Regions from separate parts of the Micromonospora jinlongensis genome, predicted to be linked through region 3. Evidence: riboswitches for the same ligand, from Rfam matches in the RefSeq annotation. Region 3 holds a riboswitch; each other region holds the start of a gene.

Region 1 (3,268 bases), 2.2 Mb from region 3:
GTGGTCGCACCGGACGCCGAGTTGGCCTTCCTGCACCCACTGCCGGTCGAGCGGTTATGGGGCGTCGGCCCGGTCACCTCAGCGAAGCTGCGGGAACGCCGGATCCGTACGGTCGGTGAGGTGGCCCGGCTCGGTGAGGCCGCCCTGGTGTCGCTGCTCGGGTCCGGCGCCGGCAGGCACCTGCACGCCCTGGCGCACAACCGCGATCCTCGCTCGGTGCAGGTCGGCCGCCGACGCGGCTCGATGGGCGCGCAGCATGCGCTGAGTCGTACCCCGCACGCCCCGGCGGAGCTGGATGCCATCCTCGCCGGCCTGGTCGACCGGGTCAGCCGCCGCATGCGGGCAGCGGGACGGTCCGGTCGCACTGTGGTGTTGCGGCTGCGGTTCGGCGACTACACCCGGGCGACCCGCTCGCACACCATCGGCAAGGCGACCGCCGACACGACGCCGCTGCTCGCCGCCGCGCGCACGTTGCTGCGAGCCGCGTTGACCGAGATCGATCGTCGGGGTGTCACCCTGATCGGTGTCTCGGTGGGCAACCTGGACGACAACCCCGTGCAACCGGAGCTGCCGTTTCACCGCGATCCGGGCGCGGAGTTGGACGCTGCGGTGGACGCGGTCCGCGACCGGTTCGGCTCAACGGCGCTGACCCGAGCGGTCCTGCTCGGCCGGGAGCCGGGCGTCGAGATGCCGCTGCTGCCGGATTGACCGATCTGCGTGCGGCGTCCCGGCGACCGCTGCGACCGGAGACACATCACAGCAGGTCGGCGGTTTAGCCGGCGGCTGGCGGGTGACCCTTGTGGGGTACAGCCTGACAAGGGGGGACCCACAATGTCCGACGACGACACCAGCAACCGGCCGAGTCGCACTGCCGAGCGGCCGCACGACGTGACCGACCCGCTGCTCTGGCAACTGGCGATCGACGTGCTGAGCGCCCACGAGCCGGACGACGAGGGTCAGTGCCGCAACCTTCAGTGCGCCGGGCAGTCCTGGCCGTGCGCGGCCCGCGCCGGCGCGGAGCAGTCGATACGACTGGCCCGCAGCACACCGGCCCCCGCCGACGAGACCATCGACGACGACAGCGAGCAGCGCGGCACGGGCTGGTCCGGGGAGAGCAGCGCGCCGGCTCCCCGCTGGGGCTGGAACGCCGGTCCGGTCACCTCGCAGCGAGGGCCGAAGACATCCGCCTCCGCGGCGTGACGGCTTCCCCCCGGGGTACGAGCGCTCGGGCTGATGGGCATCACACGTACGAACGCTCGGCCGGTGACCCGGCCGAGCGTTCGTACGTGATCCGTCAGAGGCTGAGCCGCTGACGCGGGAAGACCGTCAGAGGCTGAGCCGCTGCCCCGGGAAGATCAGACCCGGGTCGGCCCCGATCAGCTGCCGGTTGTGCTCGTAGAGCGCCTGCCAACCGCCGGTCACCCGGTGGCTGTCAGCGATCTCCGACAGGGTGTCGCCCGGCTTGACCAGGTAGGTCTGGCCGCTCGAGGTCGGCGCGGTGCGCTCGTGGTTGCGGGTCGCCGGCTGCTCCCGCCGCGAGGGCCGCTCCTGCTGCTCGGTGGGCTTCGCCGTGGACTTGGCGGTGGACTTCTGCGTGGACTTCGTCGACGGCTTCGCGGCGGAGCCGCCCTTCTTGCCGCAGGTCGGCCATGCGCCGATGCCCTGCCCGTCGAGCACCTTCTCGGCGATGGCGATCTGCTCGCCGCGGCTGGCCAGGTCGGCGCGGGCGGCGTACTTCTTGCCGCCGTAGCCGGCCCAGGTGCCCTGGGAGAACTGCAGGCCGCCGTAGTAACCGTTGCCGGTGTTGATCTTCCAGTTGCCGCCGGACTCGCACTGGGCGATCGCGTCCCAGTTGACCGCGGCCTGCGCGGGGGCGGCCGGGCCGAAGAGGGCGACAGCACCGGTGACCGCACCGACGGCCAGGGTGCCGACGGCGAGGCGGCGGGCGGTGACCCGTCGGTGACGGGGCGTGTAGACAGACGTCATGTGAACTTCCTCCACGCCGGCGAGGTGAGCTGTCGGGTTCGGGCCGAGGAGCCCGGCCGCACGATGGCGGCTTCACCCCGAGGTGACGTGCACCGAGGAACGTTTGGGTCCCCCGCTCCTGCCCTGGTGACTGGGTTCCGCCGACCGGGGGCAGGATTTGGCGTTGCCGGCCGTGGTGTCCGCAGTGGCGAACCCGACCGACGTTAGGCACGGTCGGTGACGATCGCCCAACCCCTGTGAAGTTCTTCACCGGGGCGCGCTGGACGGTTCGCTCAGCGGTTGCGGGCCTGCCGTCTCTGTGCAGTGACCACGATGGACCGTTTGCGATCAGGTGCCCGCAGAGGTGGCCGGCCGGCGGGGTCCGCTGCGCGGGAGGCCCGCCGGCCGGAGGGGTACGCCAGCTACAGGGTGCGCGCCAGCCGGTCGGCGAGCGTCCGGGTGAAGCGGGCCGGGTCGGTCAGCTCACCGCCCTCGGCGAGCACCGCCAGGCCGTAGAGCAGCTCGGCGGTCTCGGTCAGGGCCATCTGGTCGCTGCCCTGCTCGTGGGCCTTGCGGAGCCCGGACACCAGCGGGTGACCGGGGTTGATCTCCAGGATCCGCTTGGTCGGGGGAACCTCGTGCCCCATCGCCCGGTACATCTTCTCCAGAGTTGGGGTGAGGTCGTGGGCATCGCCGACGACGCAGGCGGGCGAGGTGGTCAGTCGCGACGACAGACGCACCTCCCGGACACTGTCGGTCAGGGTGGTGCCCAGCCAGTCGAGCAGGGCGGCGAACTCCTGACGCTGCTGCTCGCGCTCGGCCTCGGCCTGCTGCTTCTCCTCGTCGGTGTCCAGGTCGATCTCGCCCTTGGCGATGGACCGCAGCGGCCGACCGTCGTACGCGCCGACCCGCTCGACCCACACCTCGTCGACCTGGTCGGTGAGCAGCAGCACCTCGTGGCCCTTGGCCCGGAACGCCTCCAGGTGCGGCGAGTTCTCGATGGCGGCCCGGGACTCGCCGGTGGCGTACCAGATGTCGCTCTGGCCGTCCTTCATCCGTGAGACGTAGCCAGCCAGGTCGGTGGGCTCGGCGGGGTCGTGGGTGGAGGCGACCGACAGGAGGTCCAGCAGGGTGTCGCGGTTGTCCGTGTCGTCGATCAGCCCTTCCTTGACCACCGCGCCGAACTCGGTCCAGAAGGTGCGGTACCGCTCGGCGTGGTTGGCCTTGAGGTCCTTGACCGTGGCGAGGATCTTCTTCACCAGGCGACGGCGGACGGTCTGGATCTGCCGGTCCTGCTGGAGGA
Region 2 (3,268 bases), 3.7 Mb from region 3:
TGGCTGACCGCTCAGGAGGAGATGGAGCGGGCCTGGGCCAAGTACGACGAGGCGGACACCGCCGCCCGTCGCTTCGCGGGTGCCGGGGCGCTACCCACCCCCTGCACCCCCCACACCCCCGCCGAGTACGCCGCCCGGGAGCGCTATCTGCACCGGGCGGCGATGGCGGCGTACTGGCGGGGCGACCTGACCATGGCGCAGCTCGGCGACGTGTTCGCCCACCGGCGCGGCTGGGATCCCCGGCGGCATCCGGTCGAGCAGGAGGTGCTGCTCAGCCGGGCGATCCGGGACGCGCGACTGGCCGACTACGACGCTGCCGCCACCCGGGAGCGGGCCGCGTGGCGCGACGCGGAGCTGGCCGCCGAGTCGGCGCGCGTCCTCACCGCTGAGGCGTACGCGGCGGCGGCCCGGCTGCGACCGGCCCCGCTGCCCGCTCGCCGGGCGGCGACCGGGGTGTTCCGACCCGCCGTCGTGGCACGGTGGCGCCCGGCCCGGGCGAGTTGAGCCCGATCCGTGACGTGAGCCGGGTCACGCCGATGCCGAATCGGTCGTCCGGCGCGATCGGCCCGATTGTTCCCGTGATTGTGGCCGCATTCTCGACGACCTGTCCGGTTGTCGCCCGTTGGCGTCGCCGTAACCGCTTGTCCCATCGAGTCACGTCATCGGCAATACGCGCAGAAATTGCCGCGTGAATTCGGGTTTACGCAGGTGAACCTGGCTTGGCAGGGTGTGGACGGCCCAGTAGTGTCGTCCCGTCCGGTGCGGTAACCGATCGCAAGAGGCGACGCCGCGCCGACCCGCTCAATCGTGCTTAACGAACCGGGGACCCATCAGTAAGTCCGGGGTGAATCCGCGAGCCACGGCCCGCGGTAGGGCGATCTTCCCGCCCGAATCCGTCAGCTAACCCGGTAGGCGGTGTCGGAAGGAGTTCCATCCTCGTGCAGCACCTTTCCACCCCTCGGTTGTTCCTTCGCCTCCACGGCGTAGCGGTGCCCCCGCTCATTCGTCCAGTGACGGTGAGCTGACCCCCCCGGGTCATCGCCTAACCGCCCGGCCGCGCCGGGCGTTCCCCTGAGCGGTTCACCATCCGCGGACCATCGTCCGCGCGCTGGCGCCTGCCCGGATGCCGGTCCGGCCCCGGTGTGCCGCTCTCCCCCCGATCCGTGGAGGACCCCGTGAAGCACACCCTGAAGCGTCAGCTCCGCCGCCTCACCACCGAGCGTCCGTACCAGATCGTTGCCGCCTCCGCCGCGGCCCTCGCCATCGCCACCACCACCGGCGCCCTGCTCACCACCGCCGACGACGCGCCGGCCGGCCAGCGCACCGCGACCACGGTCGCCGAGATGCGCAGCGACGTCGCCGCCTCCCGCGGCGAGGTGCGCGAGGCGTCCCCGTCGGCCAGCGCCGCGCCGACCACCGCAGCCCCGGCCACCACCGCCGCGTCACCCGCCGCCAAGGCCAGCAGCAACCCCGACCTGACCCGTAAGCCGGAGCGGCCGAAGCCGCCGGCGACCAAGGTGCTCGACTACGACTACGAGGCGCAGAACACGTACTACAACTGCGGCCCCGCAGCCACCCGTAACGCGCTCAGCGCCGCCGGAATCGACCGCACCCAGGGTGAGCTCGGCGCCGAGCTGGGCACCACCGAGATGGGCACCAACTCGGCCCTGGACACCACCCGGGTGCTCAACGCCGAGGTGAAGGGCTCCCCGTACCGGACCCGGATGTTCGCCGGCGCGCCCAGCCCGGCCCAGATGGACCAGCTGCAGGCCGACGTGGTCAAGGCCATCACCGATGGCCGTGGCGTGGTCGCCAACGTCGTCGGCGACGCCACCGACACCGCTGGCGGCTGGCACTCCTACGGTGGCGGTCACTACATCGCCGTCGTGGGTTACAAGGACAACGGCCGCACCGTACGGATCGCCGACTCGGCGAACCCGGCCGACGCGTCGTACTGGATCACCACGATCAACCTGGCCAACTGGATCGCGAGCCGGGGCTACTCCGCCTGACCCAGGCACGCTGGACCGCCGCGGGCGCCGTCCCCCACAAGGGGCCGGCGCCCGCGGCGTCTTCGTCCGTGCCGTCAGTACGCGATGAAGCCGTACAGCGCGAGGTGGTTCGACTTCGTCCCGCCGACGGTGTGGTCGATCGTGGACGGTTGAACACCGCCGTTCAGGAAGAGATAGTCGATCTTGCTGGAGCCGCTGGTGGCCTTCGAGCCGTAACCGGTCATGCCGTAGCCGCTCAACGTGCCGGCCCCGATGCCCGTACGGTTCGCGTCGATGCCCACGACGCGGATCGTGGACGCGTTCAGCAGGCTGGTCGCGTCCGCGCCGAGGTGGATGCCGGTGTTGGCGATGCCCCGGTCCCCGTCACCGGCGCAGGCGTTCTGCCGGTTCTCCTGGGGCAGGTGCATGGTCGCGGCGAACACACTCGTGCCGGTCGCCTTGATGGTGAACCGGGCCGCGATGGCGCTGGTCCGCTTCCACTTGTAGAAGTCGGTGCTGTCCGGGTCGCTGTTCGGCGGCTTGTACAGCGTGCATCCGGCGCCGTTGGCGTACGCCGTGCCCGGCCTGAGCCAGCCCGCGCTCCAGTATTTCGAGACGTCGCCGCTGGCCAGGCTCAGCGTCCGCTTGTTCCAGATGATGCCGTTGGTCTGCTTCTTCTTGAGGTCCCCGAGCAACTGGGAACTGCACTTGTGCGTGCTGCCCCACGGCTCCGGGTCGCTCCACGCCACGATCGCCCCGTAGCTGCCCGCCGGGTAGCCGAACTTCGCCGACAGTTGGTCGGCGTACGCCTCGGCCTGGCCGGTCCCGCGTACCTGTTGCACGATCAGGATGTCGGGCGCGACCACGCCGCTGGTGCCGGTACGACCGGCGTCGTCGACCAGGATCGAGGTCAGGTGGTCCGGTCCGGAGATGCGGGTGCAGCTCCCGTCGGAGTTGTTCACCACCAGGTTCTCGATGTTGTTGTTGTAGACACGCAGGACCCGGTCGGCCGCCGCGACCGCCTCGGTGCCCCGCGCGGGGCCGCTCGGGGGCGTGCCGAGCGCGGGGGCGCTCAGGGCCGTGCCGAGCGCGACGACCGCCAGGGCCGCGACAAGTGCGGACCGATGCCTCGTGAGCACGGTGGACTCCTCTCCGCGACGGGATCGACAGATGACGCTCCCCGTCCAGGCGCCGAACTCTACAGTGGATCTTCACGTCGCGGGGGTGGCGCGGATGACGACTCTCGTACCAGGCCGTGAACCGTGGGAGACTGCCGC
Region 3 (3,268 bases):
TGGTCGGTCGACGTGGCCGTCTGGCCTCCTGGACGGTGGTCGGCGACCCCGCCCAGACCGCGTGGACCGGCGACCCCGACGAGCTGGACCGGGCCCGGGACCAGGCGCTGGGTCGGCGCAAGCGGCACGATTTCACGCTCACCACCAACTACCGCAACTCCTCGGAGATCTTCGCGGTGGCGGCTGCGGAGATCCGCCGGCTCTACCCTGACCTGCCGCTGCCGACCGCCGTCCGCTCCACCGGGGTCGACCCGGTCGAGCTGGTGGTGCCCCCGACCGGGTTGGAGACCGCGACGGTGGAGGCGGCCGCAGGCCTGCTGGCCGAGGTGGAGGGCACCGTCGGCGTGATCACGCCGGTCCCCCGCCGCGACGAGGTCGCCGGCTGGGTCGCCGCACTCGGCGCGCCGAGGCTCCAGGTGGTCACCAGCCTGGAGGCAAAGGGCATGGAGTACGACGGGGTCGTGCTGGTCGCCCCGAGCGAGATCCGGGCGGATCCGGGTGCCGGGGTGCGCACCCTGTACGTGGCACTCTCCCGGGCCACGCAGCGCCTCACCACCATCGACCCGACGGGCTGATCCGTGCTGGCGAGCCGCCGGCGAGAGTTGCCGCCCCTACACTTGCATACATAGCGATGTGAACATACATTTGACCGGGTCCCGGCTGGCGGCGGAGGGTGGTTCTCGTGGGCGCAGGTCATGACCACCACCACGGGTCCGTCGCCAATGCCGCACACCAGCACCGGGGCCGCCTCTGGGCGGCATTCGGGCTGCTCGCCACCCTGATGGTGGTCGAGGCGGTGGCCGCCCTGCACACCGGCTCGCTCGCCCTGCTCTCCGACGCCGGGCACATGTTCACCGACGTGCTCGGCATCGGGATGGCGCTCGCCGCGATCACCGCGACCCGGCGGGCCACCGGCGACCCGCAGCGCACCTTCGGGCTCTACCGACTCGAGGTGCTCGCCGCGCTGGCCAACGCCGTCCTGCTCTCCGGCGTCGCGATCTACGTGGTGATCGAGTCGATCCGCCGCTTCGGCGACCCGCACGAGGTCATCGCCGGCCCGATGCTCGCGGTGGCCGTGCTCGGCCTGCTCGCCAACATCGCCGCCTTCGCCCTGCTCCGCGCCGGAGCCAAGGAGAGCATCAACCTCCAGGGCGCCTACCTGGAGGTGCTCGGCGACCTGCTCGGCTCGGTCGGCGTGATCGGCGCCGCACTGCTCATCACCGTCACCGACTGGTGGTGGGCCGACCCGCTGGTCGCCGTCGCCATCGGCGTGTTCATCCTCCCGCGCACCTGGCGGCTGGCGCGCGCCGCCGTCCGCATCCTGGTGCAGGCCGCCCCGGAGCACCTCCAGGTGACCGCCGTGCACGACCGGCTGGCCGCGGTCCCCGGTGTGGTCGAGGTGCACGACCTGCACGTCTGGACGCTCACCTCCGGCATGGACGTGGCCTCCGCACACCTGACCATGGCGCCCGGGGCGGAGGTCGGCGCGGTGCTCACCGCCGCGCGTACGGCCCTGCACGACGACTTCCGGATCGAGCACGCGACGTTGCAGATCGAGCCGGGTGCCGCCTCCGGAGCGTGTGGCTCGATCGAGTGGTGACAGCAGTTCCTCGTGACGACGCACGCACCGTCCGTCACATTCGCTGCAGCCGCCCCACCGGCACCGGTAGGCTCGGTCCCGACCTCCACCAGGCGGCGCCCTCCCGGCGCCGGTGGTGGTCGTCGCCTAATCGCCCGCGAGGGCGAACCGGGGAACCACGTACCTGGGGTGCATCCGCGTCAGCGGTAGGGATCTTCCGTCCCGAACCCGTCAGCTAACCCGGTCGGCGGCTGACGGAAGGACATGCACAGTGGCACCAGCACGACCACCCGCCGCCCGACTGGCGGCCCTGATCGTCGCGATGTTCGCCCTCGGCGTCGCGCTCCCGGCCGGCACCGCCTCGGCCGCTCCCCCGACCGGCCTGCGGGCCGCCGCACCCGACTCCGACGAGGAGGGCGGCACCCCCGCGCTGCGAGCCCAACTCGAGGCGGCCAGCAAGGGCTACCTGGACGCGAAGCGCGCCCTGGACGCCTCGGTGCAGCGGCAGCAGCAGCTCACCACCCAGCTGAAGACCATCGAGGTCGAGCTCAACCAACGCAGCGGCAAGGTCGGCGAGATCGCCGGCGTCGCGTACCGCACCGGCCGGCTCAGCGCGGTGTCGGCGCTGCTCAACAGCGACAGCCCGGAAGGCTTCATGGACCGGGCCGCCGCACTGGACGCGGTGGCCGCCAACGAGGACCGGGTGCTGCGCGACCTGCTCAGCAGCAAGGACCAGGCCAACCGCACCCAGGTCGCCCTGAACGGTGAGATCAACGAGCAGCGCAAGCAGGTCGCGGTGATGGCCAAGCGCAAGGAGCAGGCCGAACGGGCCCTGACCGTGGCCACCACCCCCAAGCCGCAGGCCGCCGCCGACACCGGCTCCAACCGGGGCACCTCCGCCGCCAACGCGAAGGCCGCGCCGCGCAACTCCGACGGCTCCTGGCCGTCGGAGACGTGCAGCGTCAACGACCCCACGCCGGCCAACGGCTGCATCACCCCGCGCACCCTGCACGCCCTCAACCAGGCAAAGGCCGCCGGCTTCACCCGGTACGTCTCCTGCCACCGCCCCAGCGGCTCCGGCGAACACCCGAAGGGCCGGGCCTGCGACTTCGCGGCCCAGACGGGCGGCTTCGGCGGGAACGCCACCGGCGGCGACAAGACCTACGGCAACAACCTGGCGGCGTACTTCATCCGCAACGCCGACCGGCTCGCCGTGCTGTACGTGATCTGGTACCGACAGATCTGGCTGCCCAGCAGCGGGTGGAAGTCGTACAGCGGGGCGGGCGGCACCCCGTCCACCGACCACACCAACCACGTGCACCTGTCGGTCTACTGATCCGGCCGTTCCCCGAAGGGCGTGATGCCTGTGAGTCATCAAGATGACTCACAGGCATCACGTTCGTCCGGGCAGCGCTGTCCGACCGGGCTACGTCGCCGGGCGTACCCATGATGTCGTCGCTCGTCGGACGACCCGGCGGCGGTCGGCGGGCAGCATCGCGGTATGCCTCGGATCCCACCCACCGCCCGCAAGGGGCTGCTCACCCTGCACCTGGTCACCTCGCTGGGCTGGCTCGGCGCCGACCTGGTGCTGCTCACCCTCGGCATCGCCGTGCAGCGTGGCGCCGACCCGGCGGTGCTCTACCCGGTCGGCGCGCTGGTCGGCACCGTCCTGTTCGCGCCGCTGAGCGT

What was found. A riboswitch is a leader RNA that binds a small molecule or an ion and turns the genes downstream of it on or off. The one in region 3 is predicted to bind cyclic di-AMP.
Region 1: linked by a shared signal. The riboswitch ahead of HNR22_RS02025 (LysM peptidoglycan-binding domain-containing protein) and the one ahead of HNR22_RS11820 (coiled-coil domain-containing protein) in region 3 are both predicted to bind cyclic di-AMP.
Region 2: linked by a shared signal. The riboswitch ahead of HNR22_RS29050 (C39 family peptidase) and the one ahead of HNR22_RS11820 (coiled-coil domain-containing protein) in region 3 are both predicted to bind cyclic di-AMP.

What each region holds. Positions count from the first base shown of each region.
Region 1 is NZ_JACCHK010000001.1:585,797-589,064, reverse strand. Features, by position in the region: gene dinB (DNA polymerase IV) at 1-708, shown strand, start outside; gene HNR22_RS02030 (hypothetical protein) at 832-1,200, shown strand; gene HNR22_RS02025 (LysM peptidoglycan-binding domain-containing protein) at 1,327-1,986, opposite strand; cyclic di-AMP (ydaO/yuaA leader) riboswitch at 1,987-2,158, opposite strand; gene htpG (molecular chaperone HtpG) at 2,388-3,268, opposite strand, start outside.
Region 2 is NZ_JACCHK010000001.1:6,445,305-6,448,572, forward strand. Features, by position in the region: gene HNR22_RS29045 (hypothetical protein) at 1-504, shown strand, start outside; cyclic di-AMP (ydaO/yuaA leader) riboswitch at 789-930, shown strand; gene HNR22_RS29050 (C39 family peptidase) at 1,164-2,012, shown strand; gene HNR22_RS29055 (hypothetical protein) at 2,087-3,130, opposite strand; gene HNR22_RS29060 (alpha/beta fold hydrolase) at 3,225-3,268, shown strand, end outside.
Region 3 is NZ_JACCHK010000001.1:2,760,998-2,764,265, forward strand. Features, by position in the region: gene HNR22_RS11810 (HelD family protein) at 1-575, shown strand, start outside; gene HNR22_RS11815 (cation diffusion facilitator family transporter) at 683-1,600, shown strand; cyclic di-AMP (ydaO/yuaA leader) riboswitch at 1,714-1,845, shown strand; gene HNR22_RS11820 (coiled-coil domain-containing protein) at 1,851-2,915, shown strand; gene HNR22_RS11825 (hypothetical protein) at 3,081-3,268, shown strand, end outside.